One region of the Ruegeria sp. B10 genome, then DNA from elsewhere that is predicted to be linked to it. Evidence: riboswitches for the same ligand, from Rfam matches in the RefSeq annotation. Region 1 holds a riboswitch; each other region holds the start of a gene.
The links. A riboswitch is a leader RNA that binds a small molecule or an ion and turns the genes downstream of it on or off. The one in region 1 is predicted to bind cobalamin.

Region 1 (5,874 bases):
TTCGCATCACTGTCAGGGTTCACCCATTCCACCGGGGCGGGATCCCCGGCGACCAGCAGTTCTTGGGTCGCGGCTGAAGTTTTCATGTGGTCCAAGTTAGAGAACAAGTTTTTTCAGAGTCAATGAAAAATAGATTGACTGAAATTTTTATTCCATGCGATCCATTCAGATTAGGAGGTGCCGCTTGCTGGTTAGGCAGAGAATTGAAGCGAAGGCGGAGAACATGACCGCGAGCGAGCGCAAGCTGGCCGCTGCTTTGCTCAGCGACTACCCCTATGCGGGGCTGGTCACGATTCAGGAACTCGCTCGCCGGGCCGAGGTCTCGGCCCCGTCGATCTCTCGGTTCGTCACCAAGATCGGATTGGGGGGCTATCAGGAATTCCAACGTGCTCTCTTGTCGGAATTGAAAGAGGGCCAACGTTCACCCACTGATCTGCACGGCGAAGGGCGCAGTGTTGATGGAGGGTTTTTACGTGATTTCATCGCGCGCGCCTCGTCCCAGATGGCGCTGTCGGCAGAAGGCATCACCGAGGCGCAGTTTCAGCGCATATGCTCGGTACTGAGCCAGCCTAAAAGCGATGTCTATATCTTGGGCGGTCGGATCAGTGACACCATCGCGCAGCATTTGTCCTTTCACCTGCGCCAAACCCGCAGCGGCGTGTATCATCTTCCGGCCAACAATGAGGTCTGGCCGGAATACCTGCTGCGGATGAAGCCCGCGGATATCCTGTTTCTCGTCGATTTTCGCCGCTACCAACCCGCGCTGGCGCGATTGGCCGCGACTGCCGCGCAGGACCGAGGGGTTCGCGTTGTCCTCATGACAGACAAATGGCTGTCTCCCATATCCCGCCATGCGGCAGAAATCTTGCCAGTTCCGATCGAAAGCGGCACGCTCTGGGATACGTACACAGCGGCCCTTGCCGTCACCGAGGCGCTGGTGACGCGTATTGCCGAAGACAACTGGGACCAAACGAAATCCCGCATCGAAGCCTGGGATGCCATGCGATCCCACAACCAGGACCCCAACCCATGATGCCGAAAACCCCCTTGATGTTTGTCGCCACCGCTGACCTTGCCGGTAAATTACGGGGCAAGGCCTTTCCGGCGGATCAACTGAACAAGCGGTTGCAACGCGGGGTCGGGTGGACACCAACGAACGTTCAGATCAACTGTTTTGACGGAATTGCCGAAAGCCCGTTTGGCGCGCTGGGCGATCTTCTTCTGATCCCGGACGCCACGGCCGAGGCAAAGGTCGAGTTCGGCGAAGAAACTGGCCTGCACTTTCTTATGGGCGATATCGTCACGCTGGATGGAGACCCGTGGGACTTCTGCACGCGCAGTCTTTTGAGGGCGGCGCTGGAGCGGCTGCACAAGGTCTCAGGCGCAAATTTGCTGGCTGCGTTCGAGCATGAGTTCCAACTGAAAGATCCGCCAAGCCAGGCCAACGAAGCCTATGGTCACCGGGGCTTTGGCCTGCAGCGTGATCTGTGTGAGACCTTGATCAACGCGATTTCTCAGGTCGGTCTCAAGCCGGATTCGATCATGAAGGAATATGGGCCAAACCAATATGAGGTCGTCATCGGTCCCGAGCTGGGTGTTCGCGCAGCGGACGCAGCCATAATGGTGCGCGAACTGACGTATGCGACTGCACAGGCCTATGGCGAGCGGGCTACCTATACCCCTATTCGAGATGTCGCGAGCGTTGGGAATGGGGTCCATATCCATATGAGCTTTGTGGATGATCAGGGCGCGCCGCTAACCCACGCCGAAGACGGGCCCTGCGGCATGTCAGACCTGACAAGCGCCTTCGCCGCCGGAGTTCTGAAATATCTTGATGCGATCCTGGCCCTGACTGCGCCTTCGGTGATCTCGTATGAACGCCTGACACCACATCGTTGGTCTGCGGCTTTCAACAATCTGGGCTTCCGCGACCGCGAGGCTTCCTTGCGGATTTGTCCGGTAACCGCAAAAGACCCCGCCTCTATCGCGGGGCAGTTCAACATCGAATATCGTGCGGCGGATGCTGCAGCTTCGCCTCATCTGGCGCTTGCGGCGGTTGTCATGGCTGGGACACAAGGGATCGAAGAGGGGCTACCCGCGCCCGTTCCAACCGAGGAAGATCTTTCGCTGTTGGACGTCGCAGAACTGAACCAAAGGGGGCTGGTGCGCTTGCCTCAGACCTTGGAAGACGCGCTCGACCGGTTCGTTAACAACCCGGTTGTGACCGGCTGGTTCCCAGAAGGCTTTGCCGAGGTGTACCAAGCCCACAAACAATCCGAGATCGCCACAACTGCACATTTGGACACCGACGCACGCTGCCGATTGTACGAAGAAACATATTGACCTGAGCGGCTCGTCTTGCCGAACCTCGCCCAATGCGACCTTTGGGGCGTCGTTTGGGTAATCTCGCGCGGTATGACGTGGCGCAAGCTGTTTAGCTCAGGATAGGGATGGATCATGAACCGTTCAGAAACCGATGCCATCTTGAATGTGCATAGGCTGGCTTTTGGCGAAGCAGAAGGTGACGAAATCGCTCAACTCGCCGAAGATCTCCTTGAGCATCCGGAAACGATTTCAATCAGTGTGAGGCGTGGGGGGCAGATCGCTGGCAATGTCATGTTCACCCCGTTTGTCTTCCAGGAACACCCGGACGTTAAATGCTATCTTCTGGCGCCCTGCGGTGTCTCGCCCGAGCATCAAGGTCTAGGCGTTGGCAGAGAGATGATGGAGACCAGCATCAAGCACTTGAGGTCTATTGGAACAGACGCAGTATTCGTGCTGGGCGTTCCGACTTTCTATCCCCGATTTGGGTTTGTCCCGACCGATAAAGAGACGCCATATCCGGGCCTTCTGACGATCCCCGAGGCATGGATGGCGCTTGAGCTCACTGCAGGATCGGCTGAAGAGATGGGGGGTAAAACACTTGCAATTGCGCCCTTCATGCACGCGCATTTGTGGGACACATCGCAACACGGGTAAATTTTGTTTTTATCCTTGCTCAAACCACAGCCCTGTTTCAGGTCCCCATTTTGCTGGCCATGTCTGTTTTGTTTCTGGAAATGTCGCAAGGCTTTCAGCCGCGAGTCCTTCCCCGAGTAGGTTGCGCATGTAAGGTGCTGCTGTCTGATTCTCAGGCGGCAGAGAATTGGGAAGCCGGTGCAATTCCGGCGCTGCCCCCGCAACGGTAAGGAAGGTCAGGTTCGACAGGTGACCACTGGGAGGAGGATCCCGGGAAGGTGTCGAAACCGGGCGTAAGCCCCTTTCAAGTCCGGAAACCAGCCTTGCATATATGTCAAACCGCGGGTGGCGGTGGGGGCACAAGTTTCGGACGTGATCCTCGCACGGCTCCGGACTGGCCTCTGATGTCATCTGCCCAAGCTAAGCCGCGGGGCGCGGCAGGAGAGCCAGAAGTGAGCAACGTTCAAAGCCTGTTGGCGCGTCGAAACCCGGCCTATGCCCTTGAACAGGCGTTCTACACCGATCCAGATGTCTTTCAGGCCGATCTTGAGGCCATCCACTACCGCGACTGGCTATTTGCCATTCCGGCATGTGAACTGGTGAAAACAGGCGACTATGTGACCTACACTGTAGGAGCATACCGCGTGATCATCGTGCGCGGTGCGGACAACCAGATCCGGGCCTTCCACAACACCTGCCGCCATCGCGGGTCGATCATCTGCAAGGCCGCCAAGGGTAACTCGCCCAAACTGGTCTGTCCTTATCACCAGTGGACATATGAGCTTGATGGTTCATTGCTATGGGCCCGTGATATGGGGCCTGATTTCGACCCCAAACAACACGGGCTGAAAACCGTTCACTGCCGGGAACTGGCCGGGCTGGTCTATATCTGTCTTGCAGATGAAGCGCCTGATTTCGACACCTTCGCCAACAAGGCGCGCCCCTATCTGGAGCCGCATGATCTGAGCAACGCCAAGGTCGCTTTTGAAAGCACGATCATCGAGAACGGCAACTGGAAGCTGGTTTGGGAAAACAACCGCGAGTGCTATCACTGCGGCGGCAACCACCCCTCGCTGTGCCGGACCTTCCCTGATGATCCGTCGGTAACCGGTATCGAAGGGGGTGAAACCCCGGCCTTCATGCAAACTCACTTCGACCGTTGCGAGGCTGCAGGGATGCCGTCGCAGTTCTATCTGCATGATGACGGGCAATACCGTCTGGCGCGCATGCCGTTGAAGGAAGGGGCGGAAAGCTATACTCTGGACGGTAGATCTGCCGTGCGCCGCTTTCTTGGCCGTTCGCCTTTTGCGGATGCGGGGACGTTGCTAAAGTTCCACTATCCCAGCACGTGGAACCACTTCCTGGCCGATCACTCGATTGTCTTCCGTGTCACTCCGGTCAGCCCGACCGAGACCGAAGTCACCACGAAGTGGCTGGTCAACAAGGATGCGGTCGAAGGGGTCGACTATGATGTCAAACGGCTGACCGAGGTCTGGATGGCCACCAATGACGAAGATCGCCGTGTGGTGGAAGACAACCAGATGGGCATCAACAGCCCAGCCTATGTACCGGGGCCGTATTCGGTGGTCCAGGAATCTGGGGTTCTGCAATTCACCGATTGGTATTGCAACACCCTGGCGCGCCAATTGGCACCTGAAACGATGGCGGCGGAGTGACGGCGATGAAAGACCTAAACGCTGTTGCCTCGATCTGGCAAGATAGTGAGACGCTGGAATGCGTTTCGGTTGTGCCCGAGACGCCAAACACCGCCAGCTTTACGTTCCGCGCCCCTTCAGGCGCCTTGTTTGCCTACCATCCGGGTCAGTTCCTGACGCTGGAAATTCCGGCGCCGGGTCAGTCGGGTGGCGTTGTGCATCGGACCTATACGATCTCGTCATCCCCATCGCGTCCACGGTCCATCACGATCACGGCTAAGGCGCAGTCGGACAGCATCGGTACTCGTTGGATGCTGGACAATCTGCAACAGGGTATGCGTATGCGGGCGATTGGCCCGGCGGGTCTGTTCACCAATGCCGAAAGCGTCGCCGCCAAGTATCTGTTCATCTCGGCGGGGTCGGGCATCACGCCTATGATGTCGATGACAACTTGCATGTGGGACGAAGGCCGCGATCTGGATGTAGTCTTCATCAATTGCGCCAAGCGCCCGTCCGAGATCATCTTCCGCCAACGGTTGGAGCAGATGGCAAGTCGGACGCCGGGTCTGGATCTGAAGTTTGTCGTAGAGGAAGCGGATCGTTACAGCCCCTGGACCGGCTACCAGGGTCAGTTCAACCAGCTGATGCTGGGCCTCATGGCCCCAGACTATCTGGATCGTGAGGTCTATTGCTGCGGTCCGGAGCCGTTCATGCAAGCTGTTCGGGACGCTCTGTCGGGTCTTGGCTTTGACATGGACAACTATCATCAGGAAAGCTTTGGAGCTCCGGTTGAGACCGAAGCGGATCAGCCCGATCTGGATGATACCGTTCCTGACGATGACAGCGCCGCAGAAATCGTGTTTGCGACCTCGGGTGTAACCGCCAAAGTTGCCGAGACGGATACGGTTCTGGCCGCTGCAAGTGCGGTTGGATTGAACATCGCCTCGGGCTGTACTTTTGGCGTTTGCGGCACCTGCAAGGTCAAAAAGACCTCGGGTGAGGTGCACATGGTTCACAACGGCGGTATCTCCGAGGATGACATCGCAGCAGGCTACATTCTGGCATGCTGTTCAAACCCGATCGGCAAGGTCGAAGTTGAGGTGTGAACGGGAAGTCTCATGCTGAAACTGCAGGACGGCTGCGGCCGTCAGCGGTTTCAGAATTTTAAATATTTGCATTGATTTCAGATACTTATCGCCCCAATACGCGCTTCGGGAAGTTTGGATAGCACAGGTTCGATCACGGATAGTTGATTCTATTC
Region 2 (5,874 bases), on a different contig from region 1:
AAGGCCTCGTCGCGCGTCTTGCGGAGGTTCAACGGACCAAAGGCAATGTCCTCAGCCACAGTGGGGCAAAACAGTTGGTCGTCAGGGTCTTGAAAGACAAGCCCGATATGGCGGCGCACTTCATGGAAATCTGCCTCGGCCTGTCGTGGTTTGCCAAAAACGGACACTGTACCCGAGGAAGGTCGCTGCAGACCAAGTGTGATACGTAGAAGCGTGGACTTTCCAGACCCGTTCGGGCCGGTCAGAGACAGGCGTTGTCCGGCCTCCAGCTGCAGGTTTGCACCGTTCAGAACCGGTTCTTGCCCGTGATAGGCAAAGCAGATGTTGTCCAGCGCGATTAGGGTCATGCGAATTCCACTAGGATCAGGGCTAGACAGAGGGCTCCAAGCCCGGCAGCAAAGACAATATCACGTCGGTTGATGCTATAGTCTTGCAGCAACAGCATCTTGCCTGAAAACCCCCGGCATTTCATCGCGCCGAGGATGCGCTCGGACCGTTCGATTGCCCGGACTAGCATCATGCCGACCAGATAGCCAAAGCTGCGATAGGTGTGCCAGTTGGTGCCGGGACGGAAGCCTCGGACTTTCATAGCGGCGCGGAGGCGTTGGTATTCCTCATGCAAGACGTCGATGTATCTGATGGTGAACATCAGAAGGTGCACCAGTGTTTCCGGGCAGCGTAGCCGGTGCAGGGCGTGGCCCAGTGTGACAGGCTCCATTGTGCCGACCAGAACCATCACGGTCAGGATCACGGCGTTGGCGGTCAGCGCGATTTCCACGGCTTTCCAGAGCCCTTGCCAGCTGGCCGGAAATCCCCAGATGGTAAACATAGGGTCGCCAGGCATGGTGAACGGCAAGAGGACCAGCATGAAGATGATGAAACTGTCCATCATCGCCATCCGCTTGAGTGTCTTGCGCCAAGGCAGCCGGGATATCACCAGCAGAGACAGCGCGATCATCAGCGCCGCCGCAAGGGCGGGCAGGGAGGATAGGGAGACCACAACGACCGCAAACAAAACGGACATGACGACGCGGACGCGCGGATCAAGCGCGGTGATCAACCCCCGTTGACCGATCGTGCCAGCCTCGGCCAGTGTCCGCTCCTGTGGTTCCAGTACGTGTGCCATCAGCCTGCCAGTTTCCTCCGCGCCGCGAGGTAGAAGCCCAGCCCGAACAGGCCAAAGATGTAACCGATGCCGCCTAGAATGGTCTGTAGGTCGTTATGTTCACGATAGGCGGCGATTTCCCGGCGTAGAGGGCGTATTTCGTCGCGGACCGCTGCTGCGATGGCCTGACGCTCTTCTTCGCTGAGAGAGGCCATTGTGACGCCCTCCGAGGCGGGCGTAGGCGTGGGTGACGCTGCAGGCTTGTTCTGGATGGCGACGCCCATGATCTTGGCAACGTCATCGGCGGGCATGGTGACCTCGGCCACGTGACCGGCGCCGAGGTCGGCAAAGAAGGTATGGGCGACGGCTGTGGTGGGCGTGTAGATGAAGAACCCGTCTGCGTTGGTCGTGGCCCGGCCCAGCTCGACCCCGTTTGGATCGGTCACGACAACCTCGGTATCGGTCGCCATGGTGCCGTTGGAGAAGCCGATTTCCCCTTCGATCGCATCGCCGGATGCAAAAACACCGGCAATCACCTTATGGGCCAGCGCGGGTAGAGGGGCCGCGCATAGGGCCAGGATGAGGGCAAGCTGTCTCATGTGGCGGGCCTTGTCAGAAATAGTTCGGGTTTGACCTTTCGCGCCAGAAGGACTGCAAATCCGGTCAGGACGGCCTCGATGACCATCACAGGGATATGGGCAAAGAAGACCAGCCTGGCGGCGGGGAGGAATTCGTCCCCTGACAGGGCCAGTGAGATACCCACCATGACGGTCGTGGCTGCAATGGCAAAGGCGCCGCCAATGCCGCCCCAAATTGCGCCATGAACAGGCGAACCACGCCCGATCAAGGGGCGGAACAATAAACCAGCCAAAACGGCCGGAAAAGCGATGTTGAGCGTGTTGATCCCCAGTACCGTCAGCCCGCCGAAGCCGAAGAAAACGGCTTGCAGGAGCAGACCCACAAACAAGGACGGGAAGGCGGCCCAGCCGAGCAGAAGCCCGGCCAGACCGTTGAGGATCAGATGCACCGACGACGGCCCGATCGGCACGTGGATCAGAGAGGCCACGAAGAAACTGGCCGCTAGCACCCCTGCTGTGGGGATGCGGTCCAGATGCAGCGACCTGAGGCCCATTGCCACCCCACCAGCGGCGGCAATAGCGCCGCCGATGACGACCGGGTTAGACAGGGCTCCGTCGACGATGTGCATCGGGGGTTACTCCATGTCCCAGGCGCGGATCCAGATCACCGCGTCCTGGCTCAGCTCTTTGCCTTCATGTTCGGTTTCCGGACCAGCGCCCAGGGCGGCAAAACCCCAGTAACCAGCTTTCGGAACACCGAAGGAGAAATAGCCATTGGCGTCGGAAATGGCGACAACAGCACCTCCGGGCATCGGCGAAACGGTAGGCTCGGACGAAGCTTGGCTGTCAAAGCTGGGCTTGGCGGCCATGTATTCGATCTCGATCTCAGCGCCGGCAACCGGTTCGCCATTTGCCAGAACCTGACCGGTGAAGGTCGAGCCTGCGATGATGTTGTAGGGCTTGTTCAGAGGCACGATCTCGGTCGCCAGACCCGCGGGGTTCATCCAGTCGGTCGGCAGTTCGTTGCGGTTCAGGAACGCCTTCGTGATCTGTTGGATATAGATATCCTCGGCCTCTTCGTAATAGGGCTGAGGCACCGTGACCATCACGTAGTCGCCCGAACGCTTGACCGGAACAGATCCCTGAAAGGCCGCGCCTTCGTTTTCGGGGCTCGAAAACCGGATGGGCTCCAGCGTGTCCAGCAGGTCGGTCTTTTCGCCATTGTGGATCACGTAGAATTCCTGCGGCTTTTCCAGATCCATGACATGGCCGTTTTCTAACGGGTGCCAGAAGATCAGCTTGACCGGCACGTCGCCCGGCGCTTCGATCAGCGTGTCGGTGGTGTATTCCAGCAGAAAATGTGCGTGCGCCATCGCTGGAATCGCCAGCGCAGCCGCAGCCGTGCAAAATAGTTTCTTCACAAGGTCTTTCCTTCGTCCTTCGTGCCAACCCCGGCACGCTTTCTTTTTTGACATCGGGGAGAACGGGACCACGTACCCAAAATGAGGGTATCGGCCCAATGCACACCCCGGCATCGGTGACACACCCCTTCCGAGGGTGCATGTCCGGCAGGTCTCCTGACTTGCGGGTCAAAGCATGGGGCTGGCCTTCCCGGGTGGAACCCAGTGGCTTGTCAGCCCTGCTCTCCGCCTACAGTTGCGGGGGCAGTTGCGGCATTGGGTGGATTTGAATTCCCCGCACCGCATTCCCTTTTCTCCGGGCGAACCCGGAACCGGACATGAAGACGCTGATGACAGAGATTCCCATTACCGGTCAATCTCTATTTAAGACTGTAGCGATAACATCTTTTCGATAGGATCGGATGTTCCCGTTCCAACCGCTGGGTATTGAAGGCACGCGTGCAAGCGACGACCAGAGAATGCGCGCGTTTACAACGCAATCTGGACATCAGAATCAGATGGATGCATCCTGTGCGGCGTCAGACTCCGGCGTAGCGCGCTTGTGTTCGGCGCCCTATTCCCCACAAACCCCGGAGGCCCAATGTCTGAGATCAAACAAGGCGACACCGTTCGCATCCACTATACTGGCACGCTGCTGGACGAGACCGTGTTTGACAGCTCAGACGGGCGCGATCCGTTAGAGTTCGTTGTTGGTTCGGGCCAGATCATACCCGGCCTGGACAGTGCGATGCCAGGACTGGCGGTTGGTGACAAGAAGCGGGTCGAGATTGCCTGTGTCGACGCCTATGGCCCGATCAACCCGGCGATGCGGCAGGACATCCCGCGTGAGGGTATTCCGGATGATATCCCACTAGAGCCGGGAACCCAGTTGCAGATGCAAACCCCCGATGGTCAGGCGCTGCCGGTAACGGTTGTCGAGGCGAACGAGGCCACGGTGACGCTGGACGCCAATCACCCACTGGCCGGGCAGGACCTGATCTTCGATATTGAGGTTGTCTCGGTGAACTGAAGGCTTGAGGTCTTAGCCCCAAAGCCCGTCAAGCGCTGCACGGACCTGCGGTTGCGTGAAGAACACGAACAACACCAGCAATGTGGTCAGCGTCAAAAGCAGAACACGGGCGCGGGGGCTTAGGAACCCCGTCTTCCGTTTGGTCTGGGTGCCACGCGTATTGCTGGCAAGGATCTGGTCAGTTTTGCTCATGCCCATATCCCTGACGCCGAAAGATGGTCAAATCTTGGCGGCGTCTGGGAAAGATATGGTCACATGAAATCCGGCTGTGGCATTCCAAGCACGTGGAAACCGCCATCCACTCTGATGATCTCGCCCGAGGTGCAAGCCCCCGCATCCGAGGTCAGGTAAACCGCTGTGCCGCCAACGGCCTCTAGCGTAGCGTTCGAGCGCATCGGCGCATTCTGGTCGCAGAACTTGTAGGTCTTGCGCGCACCGCCAATTGCAGCCCCGGCCAGGGTCTTCATCGGACCGGGCGAAATCGCGTTCACGCGGATGCCCTCTGGGCCGAGATCGTTGGCCAGATACCGTGTTGCCGATTCCAGCGCGGCTTTGGCAACGCCCATGACGTTGTAATTCGGAACCACACGATTCGAGCCTTGGTAGGTCAGCGTCAGTAGTGAGCCGCCATTGTCCTTCATCAGCGGATAGGCGCGGCGGGCGACCTCGATGAATGAATAGGCCGACACATCCATCGAATGCTTGAAATTTGCGCGTGTGGTGTTCAGGAACCGGCCTGTCAGCTCGTTCTTGTCCGAATAGGCAATCGCATGAACAACAAAGTCGATGGTGGGCCAGCGTTCGCCCAACTCGCCAAAAGCGCGGTCCAGCGAGGCGTCATCGGTGACATCCGCGTCGACCATGAAATCGCTTCCCAAGCTTTCGGCCAATGGCTGCAGACGCTTCCCGAACGCGTCGCCCTGATAGGTGAAGGCCAGCTCAGCCCCGGCTTCATGCATCGCTTTCGAGATACCCCAGGCAATCGACCGGTCATTGGCGACACCCATGATAAGGCCGCGTTTCCCTTTTAGAACTTCCGACATCTCGTTCACCCGTTATACTTTGACAGGATCATGGATCCGTTTGTGCCGCCAAAGCCGAAGCTGTTGGTCATGACCGAATCCAAACCTGCATTTTCAACCACTTGAGTTGCAATTTCACCGGGCTGGATGCCTTCGGCTAGTGTGTCGACATTGATCGACGGTGTTATGAAATCATTGTCCAGCATGAGCAGGCAGAAGATCGCCTCCAGCGCGCCGGCCGCGCCTTGTGCGTGCCCGGTCATCGACTTGGTGGATGAGATCGGCGGCACGTTGCTTTCGCCGAAGATGCGACGCACGGCTTCAACTTCGCCCACATCTCCGACCGGGGTCGAGGTGCCGTGCGCGTTGATGTAACCAACCTTGCGGCCTTCGGGCAGAGTCGACAGAGCCAGACGCATCGCGCGCTCACCGCCTTCACCGGACGGGGCTACCATGTCATGGCCGTCCGAGGTCGCAGCATAGCCGGTCACCTCGGCGTAGATCTTGGCACCGCGAGCCAGCGCATGGTCCAGATCCTCAAGCACGACAATGCCGCCGCCACCCGAGATCACGAAGCCGTCGCGGTCCTGATCGAACGCGCGCGATGCTTTCTGCGGAGTGTCGTTATACTTCGACGACATCGCGCCCATCGCGTCGAACAGGCAAGACAGGGTCCAGTCCAGCTCTTCACCGCCGCCTGCGAACATCACGTCCTGCTTGCCCAGCATGATCTGTTCCG
Region 3 (5,874 bases), on a different contig from region 1:
GCGCCCGTTGATTGGTGCGGCTTGAACTACTACACCCGCAAGCTGATCACCTCGGCAGACAGCGCCTGGCCAAGCCTGACCGAAGTGCCGGGCCCTCTGCCCAAAACTCAGATGGGTTGGGAGATCGACCCCGACGCCCTGACCCGATTTCTGAAAAGGACCGCAGAAGACTATACCGGTGATCTTCCGATCTATGTTACAGAGAACGGCATGGCGAGCGCCGAGCGTCAGCAGGACGATGAGCGTATCGCCTATCTGGACGATCACTTGACGGCGGTGCAACAGGCTTTGGCTGCGGATGTGCCCGTTAAGGGGTATTTCATCTGGTCTTTGCTGGACAACTACGAATGGGCCTTTGGCTATGAAAAACGGTTTGGATTGGTAGACGTGGATTTTGAGACGCTGGACCGCAGGCCCAAAGCCTCCTTCGCGGCTGTAAAGGCCGCACTTTCCAAGAGCTCTACCGAACGACAGGCCTATCGCCAGCCGTCTGGCTCTTTGCGACCACATTGGACATTGGTGGCCGATATAGGCGGTACGAATACGCGTCTAGGCATTGTCTCTGATGGTAAGCTGACTGCATTGCACAAACACCCGACGGGCACCCTGCCCGATCTGCTGGACGCGTTGCATGAAATTCGGGATGAGATCGGCACCGCACCCCAAGCCGTGGTCGCAGCCGGAGCCGGGCCGGTGCGTGACGGGCGCATCCAACTGACCAACGCGAATTTGGACCTGTCCGAGGAGGCCCTGGCCAAGGCGACAGGGGCCGCCAACACTTATGTGATCAATGACTTTACCGCAGCGGCCTGGTCCGTGGCCGAAGTGACAGAGGCTGACGTATCCGTCCTGCAAGGCTCTGCCACTCCGCCGATGGGTACGCGTTTGGTCGTCGGGCCTGGAACCGGTTTGGGTGTCGGCGCGCTGCTCCATTCGGAAGGGCATTTCCACACCGTGTCAGGCGAAGGCGGCCATGTGGGCCTGTCCCCGCGCACGCGGGATGAAGTCGATATCTTCGACGCCGCGCGCCATCTGGCACCCGAGTGCTTTTTCGACAACAGCCTCGTGCTTGAGGCTGAGATGTTCCTCAGCGGAACTGGCTTGCCAATCCTGTATCAGGCAGCAGGCATGGCGGCTGAGCAAGCTCAGCCTCCGGTTCGCACCGCCCGAGATATTCTGCAGGACGCACGCGACGGCAAGGATCCGATCGCCGTTCGCACCGCAGATTTGTTCATCAGCCATCTGGGTGCGTTGATGGGTGACATGGCCGTCACAGTGATGCCTGCCGGTGGCGTCTTCCTTGTTGGTGGCGTAGCCGAGAAAAACCGCTGGATGTTTGGCGAAGCCTTCCGCAACGCGTTCAATGCAGGTGGACGTTTCAGCGAGTTGCGGCAGTCGATGAACCTTTATATCTCGGAACAGGCCGAATTTGGCATTGTTGGCGCTAACAACTTCTGTAAAAATGCGCTTCAGCGATAACTGAGCGTATTTTGGAAGAGGATGTGGGATGATCCTGTGTTGCGGAGAAGCCCTGATCGACATGATTGCCGAACCGACCCTGTCCGGGCGGGACGGTTTCGTTCCCCATTCCGGCGGAGCTATTTTTAATACCTCTATCGCTTTGGGCAGATTGGGCGCGCCCGTTGGGCTGCTGACTGGCCTGTCCTCGGATATGTTCGGGCAGCAATTGGCCGGTGACCTGCGCGCCAGCCATGTGGACACAACACATGTGATTGCCTCGGACAGGCCGACCACGCTGGCTTTCGTTCAACTGAAGGACGGTCACGCCACATACACGTTTGTCGATGAAAACACTGCGGGTCGGATGCTACGGGCCGAGGATATGCCGCGCCAACTCGCCGCTGTTTCAGCGCTGTATTTTGGTGGCATCAGCCTTGCCTGTGAGCCTTGCGCGGATGCCTATGCCGCGATGCTGGCGCAACACGGCGCGAACTGTGCTGTGATGTTGGACCCCAATATCCGACCCGGTTTCATACAGGATCAGACCCTCTACCGCACGCGTTTGAACCAGATGATCGAACAGGCCGATATCGTCAAAGTCTCGGATGAGGATCTGGATTGGATCATCCCCGGCCCGGAAGGCCACGATCAGAAAGTCCCTTTGCTGTTTCAAGCAGGCCCCTCCGCCGTCATCGTCACCCGTGGGAGTGAGGGTGCCTCGGGTTATCTGGCCAACGGCACGGTGGTCTCAGTCCCTGTCAAACCGGTGCAAGTTGTTGATACGGTCGGCGCGGGGGACACGTTCAATGCAGGGGTTCTGGCCTCGCTGGAACGGGCTGGCCAACTGACAAAGCCCGGCATGAAAGCAATGTCCCCGGATGCGCTAAGCGACGCTTTGACCTTGGGCGCAGAGGTGGCTGCCGTAACCGTCTCGCGTGCCGGAGCCAACCCGCCTTGGTCGCATGAATTATAGCCTTACGAAGAGTCCGAGATGAAACGATCCGAAATCAACCGTATCAAGACCGAAGCCCAGGCATTTATCAGTTCATTTGGTGCCGTTCTGCCACCTTTCGCAGATTGGACGCCTGAGCAGATGCGTAGCGACGATGCCTACAGCATCCGTGCCCATGGGCTAGGCTGGGATATCACCGACTACGGTCAAGGCAATTTCGATGAGCTTGGGTTGTTCCTGTTCACCCTGCGTAACGGCAACGTGAGTGATCTGAGTCGAGGGCGCGGTATGCTCTATGCCGAAAAACTGCTGATCTCTCGCGACAAACAGCTATCGCCGATGCATCGCCATATCGTCAAAGCCGAGGACATCATCAACCGTGGGGGCGGCGATCTAGTTATGGAAATCTATGCGTCGGACCCCGATGGCGGTATCGACCGCGACAACGCGGTCACCGTTCCAAGCGATGCCTGCCCTGTCACCATACAGCCCGGAAAGCATCTGCGCCTGAAGCCAGGCCAGAGCGTGACCTTGATGCCCGGCATCTGGCACGCCTTCTGGGCGGAAGGTGGGGATTGCTTGATTGGCGAAGTCTCTACCGTGAATGACGACCGAACGGACAACGTATTCGAAGACCCGATCCCACGCTTTGCAACAATCGAAGAAGATGCAGCGCCGGATTTCCTGTTGGTTGCCGACTACTAACTTCATTGAGAATTTCGCGCTTGTACTTCCCGACTGTTTTTGTCAGTTAACAGCTGACCCAGTCAGATTTCGTTGGAATCATCGCCCGGTCCCATTTTTTGCGACCGAAAGATAACCTGACATGCGAAAATCCCTCGCAGATCTGTTGGCCATGGACGCCGTTGCCAGCCGCCATGGCTGCGCATTGAAACCAAAACTGAGGCAGGCGATCGAGGCTGATCTCAGCTTTTCCGTCCGCGCTGCATCAACGTTTCCTGAAACGCCGGTTGACCCAAACACCCTTCCGCAAAACGTCCACCCTTTGGTCGCACAAGCCCCCAAACCCAATAGGGAACGCGCATGAAACCCTCAGCATTTGACCACACATTGCCCCGCGTCGAATTTGACGGTTTCGAACGCGGTTTGCTGCCTGTCATGCGGCACTTCATCCTAAGCTTAACACAGCCGGAAACGCAGGCGTGGCAACATGCCTTTTCGGTCGCAACCGAACGTTGGGGGCGCGATCAGGGGCTGGTTCTGGCGCATCTGGTTTTCAAAGTCATCAAGGCCACGCTACACATCCGGCCTAGTGGGTTAGCCTTCAACGACCCGCTTTGTGTTGAAACACGGCAAGAACTGACATGTGACGAACGCGCCCTGCTCCGGATGCTGCACCACATGCGCCGCGACGAAACTCCGGCGGCGCGCGATGCCTTGAACGAATTGACCGGAGGCTATCCGGACGCCCATCTGATACAGGCCGGTTTGACCCTGGCTAGCCAGTTCCCGACAAATGGCGTCGGACCGGGCCAACCCGCGCGCAGGCCGATCCTGCGTGTGGTCCGCTAGCGCGATTCCTGTGCTTGACAATAGGAGCGTGAGCAGACTAGCTGCTCTGGATGGTTCCCGACGGCCTGTGTCTGAGGGATGAAAATGGGAATACGGTGCGGCCCAAGGGCCAATGCCGTGACTGCCCCCGCAACTGTAAGCGGAGAGCGACGCCACAAAACCACTGGCCCCAAAGGTCGGGAAGGTTGGCCGAGCAATGACCCGCAAGTCAGGAGACCTGCCATCACAGTTTAACCAACCCGGGGCGGGGTGTCCCGGAAGGAGGCTCGATGGCACATCTGCGTGCTGATGCAACTCATGGCTTTTGCCTTCAATCGGCTTTTGTTCAAGTCGGCAACGCGTGCCATGGCTGATCATTTCGTCCTGATATGCGGCACCTGCAAAGGGCCGATCCCTTCGCATGAGGCAAAAGAAGCGCTGGACGACCAGCTGCCCGAGGGGTTCTCGACACGTCTGATCGACTGTATGGCCGGTTGCGACCGACCAATGACGGTCGGGCTGCAGGCCAAGGGCAAGGCGCAATATCTGTTTGGCGATATTCAATCCCCTGCCGATCTGAACGCTTTGGCCGAGTTCGCCCATCAGTTCCGGGCTAGCGAGGATGGTTGGACCAGCGCCTCGACCCGTCCTTTGGCGCTCTATGCCAAAACCCTGTCGCGCATGCCCTGCCTGCCACCGGAGGATACGGCATGAGCTTTCTGGTCGCTGAAAATCTGGAATACTACGCCCTGAACGGCGATGTTCTGCTGCGCGACACCTCGTTCACGCTTGAGGAAGGCGCGATATTGGCCGTTGCTGGCCCGAACGGGGCGGGCAAAACGACGCTTCTCAACCTCTTGTGCGGGGTCGCAAAGCTGGCGCTAGGTGATGTGCGTATTCAAGGTCAAAGCCTGCGGAAACTGTCGTCGCTGGAACGGGCCAGACGGATTGCCGTTGTCGGCCAGCAGGAAATACCCGACGGGCGGCTGCAACTGCGCGATTATGTGGCCCTTGGACAAATCCCGATCAGGGCCGACAAATCCGCCGAAGCTCTTAAAACGGACCTGCAGCGCGTATTAGACACCACCGAACTGTCCCATCTGGCTGGTAAACAGATGGCAAAACTGTCCGGCGGAGAGCGTCAGCGCGCCCATATCGCACGGGCTTTGGCGCAGAACCCCTCGCTGCTGTTTCTGGATGAGCCGACCAACCATCTGGACCCGGATGCCAAAGGGCACATGCTGTCTCTGGTGGCCGAGTTGGGCGTGACGGTTGTGATGATCGTCCACGATCTGGTCATGATCCCCGAATTCGCCAGCCACGTGGCCCTGATGAAGAACGCGCAGCTGACGGCCTTCGGCCCGGTCGCCGAGGTTCTTACGCCAGACCGCGTGCGCGAGACTTTTGGTGTTGACTATTTGTGTTTCCAGCACGAAGGACGCGTGATCCCCGCGCTGGACATCCGAAAACGAAAGCTTTCATCTTAACAGGAGAGATTGATGAAACTGAAACTCTTGTCCGCTGCGGTACTAAGCGCACTGGCGGGTAGCGCTGCCGCGCAAGAGATCACCGTCGACAATTGCGGTGAACCTTTGGTGTTCGACACCAAGCCCGAGCGGATCGTAGTTCATGACATGAACATGACCGACATGGCCTTTGCACTGGGTCTTCAGGACAGCATCGTTGGTCTGACTGGCATCACTGGCTGGTACAAGACCAGCCCCGATTTCGACGCGCAACGCGGTGACATTCCCGAACTCGCTCCGAAATACCCGACGGTCGAGAACCTCGTCGCGGTTGAACCCGACATGTTCTTCGCCGGTTGGTATTACGGCATGAAGCCCGGAGGTGATGTAACCCCAGACACGCTAGAGCCCTTTGGCATCAAGACCATGGTGCTGACCGAAAGCTGCATCCACCTGAACAAAGACCGCCCCGAAGCCAGCATG

Region 2: another riboswitch for cobalamin. It lies ahead of ACR0J4_RS05685 (DUF4198 domain-containing protein); the one in region 1 lies ahead of ACR0J4_RS12450 (aromatic ring-hydroxylating oxygenase subunit alpha).
Region 3: another riboswitch for cobalamin. It lies ahead of ACR0J4_RS14765 (DUF1636 family protein); the one in region 1 lies ahead of ACR0J4_RS12450 (aromatic ring-hydroxylating oxygenase subunit alpha).

The regions. Positions count from the first base shown of each region.
Region 1 is NZ_JBQFVP010000008.1:73,161-79,034, forward strand. It holds gene ACR0J4_RS12430 (N-formylglutamate amidohydrolase) at 1-86, opposite strand, end outside; gene ACR0J4_RS12435 (MurR/RpiR family transcriptional regulator) at 155-1,033, shown strand; gene ACR0J4_RS12440 (glutamine synthetase family protein) at 1,033-2,343, shown strand; gene ACR0J4_RS12445 (GNAT family N-acetyltransferase) at 2,458-2,979, shown strand; cobalamin riboswitch at 3,095-3,298, shown strand; gene ACR0J4_RS12450 (aromatic ring-hydroxylating oxygenase subunit alpha) at 3,363-4,634, shown strand; gene ACR0J4_RS12455 (hybrid-cluster NAD(P)-dependent oxidoreductase) at 4,640-5,719, shown strand.
Region 2 is NZ_JBQFVP010000003.1:255,281-261,154, reverse strand. It holds gene ACR0J4_RS05705 (ABC transporter ATP-binding protein) at 1-347, opposite strand, end outside; gene cbiQ (cobalt ECF transporter T component CbiQ) at 344-1,126, opposite strand; gene ACR0J4_RS05695 (cobalt ABC transporter permease) at 1,126-1,704, opposite strand; gene cbiM (cobalt transporter CbiM) at 1,701-2,312, opposite strand; gene ACR0J4_RS05685 (DUF4198 domain-containing protein) at 2,319-3,104, opposite strand; cobalamin riboswitch at 3,234-3,435, opposite strand; gene ACR0J4_RS05680 (FKBP-type peptidyl-prolyl cis-trans isomerase) at 3,685-4,113, shown strand; gene ACR0J4_RS05675 (hypothetical protein) at 4,126-4,305, opposite strand; gene ACR0J4_RS05670 (enoyl-ACP reductase FabI) at 4,365-5,156, opposite strand; gene fabB (beta-ketoacyl-ACP synthase I) at 5,162-5,874, opposite strand, start outside.
Region 3 is NZ_JBQFVP010000010.1:39,839-45,712, forward strand. It holds partial or broken gene ACR0J4_RS14735 (GH1 family beta-glucosidase) at 1-459, shown strand, start outside; gene ACR0J4_RS14740 (glucokinase) at 520-1,479, shown strand; gene ACR0J4_RS14745 (carbohydrate kinase family protein) at 1,508-2,434, shown strand; gene ACR0J4_RS14750 (D-lyxose/D-mannose family sugar isomerase) at 2,453-3,118, shown strand; gene ACR0J4_RS14755 (hypothetical protein) at 3,240-3,461, shown strand; gene ACR0J4_RS14760 (hypothetical protein) at 3,458-3,946, shown strand; cobalamin riboswitch at 3,981-4,185, shown strand; gene ACR0J4_RS14765 (DUF1636 family protein) at 4,292-4,639, shown strand; gene ACR0J4_RS14770 (ABC transporter ATP-binding protein) at 4,636-5,412, shown strand; gene ACR0J4_RS14775 (ABC transporter substrate-binding protein) at 5,425-5,874, shown strand, end outside.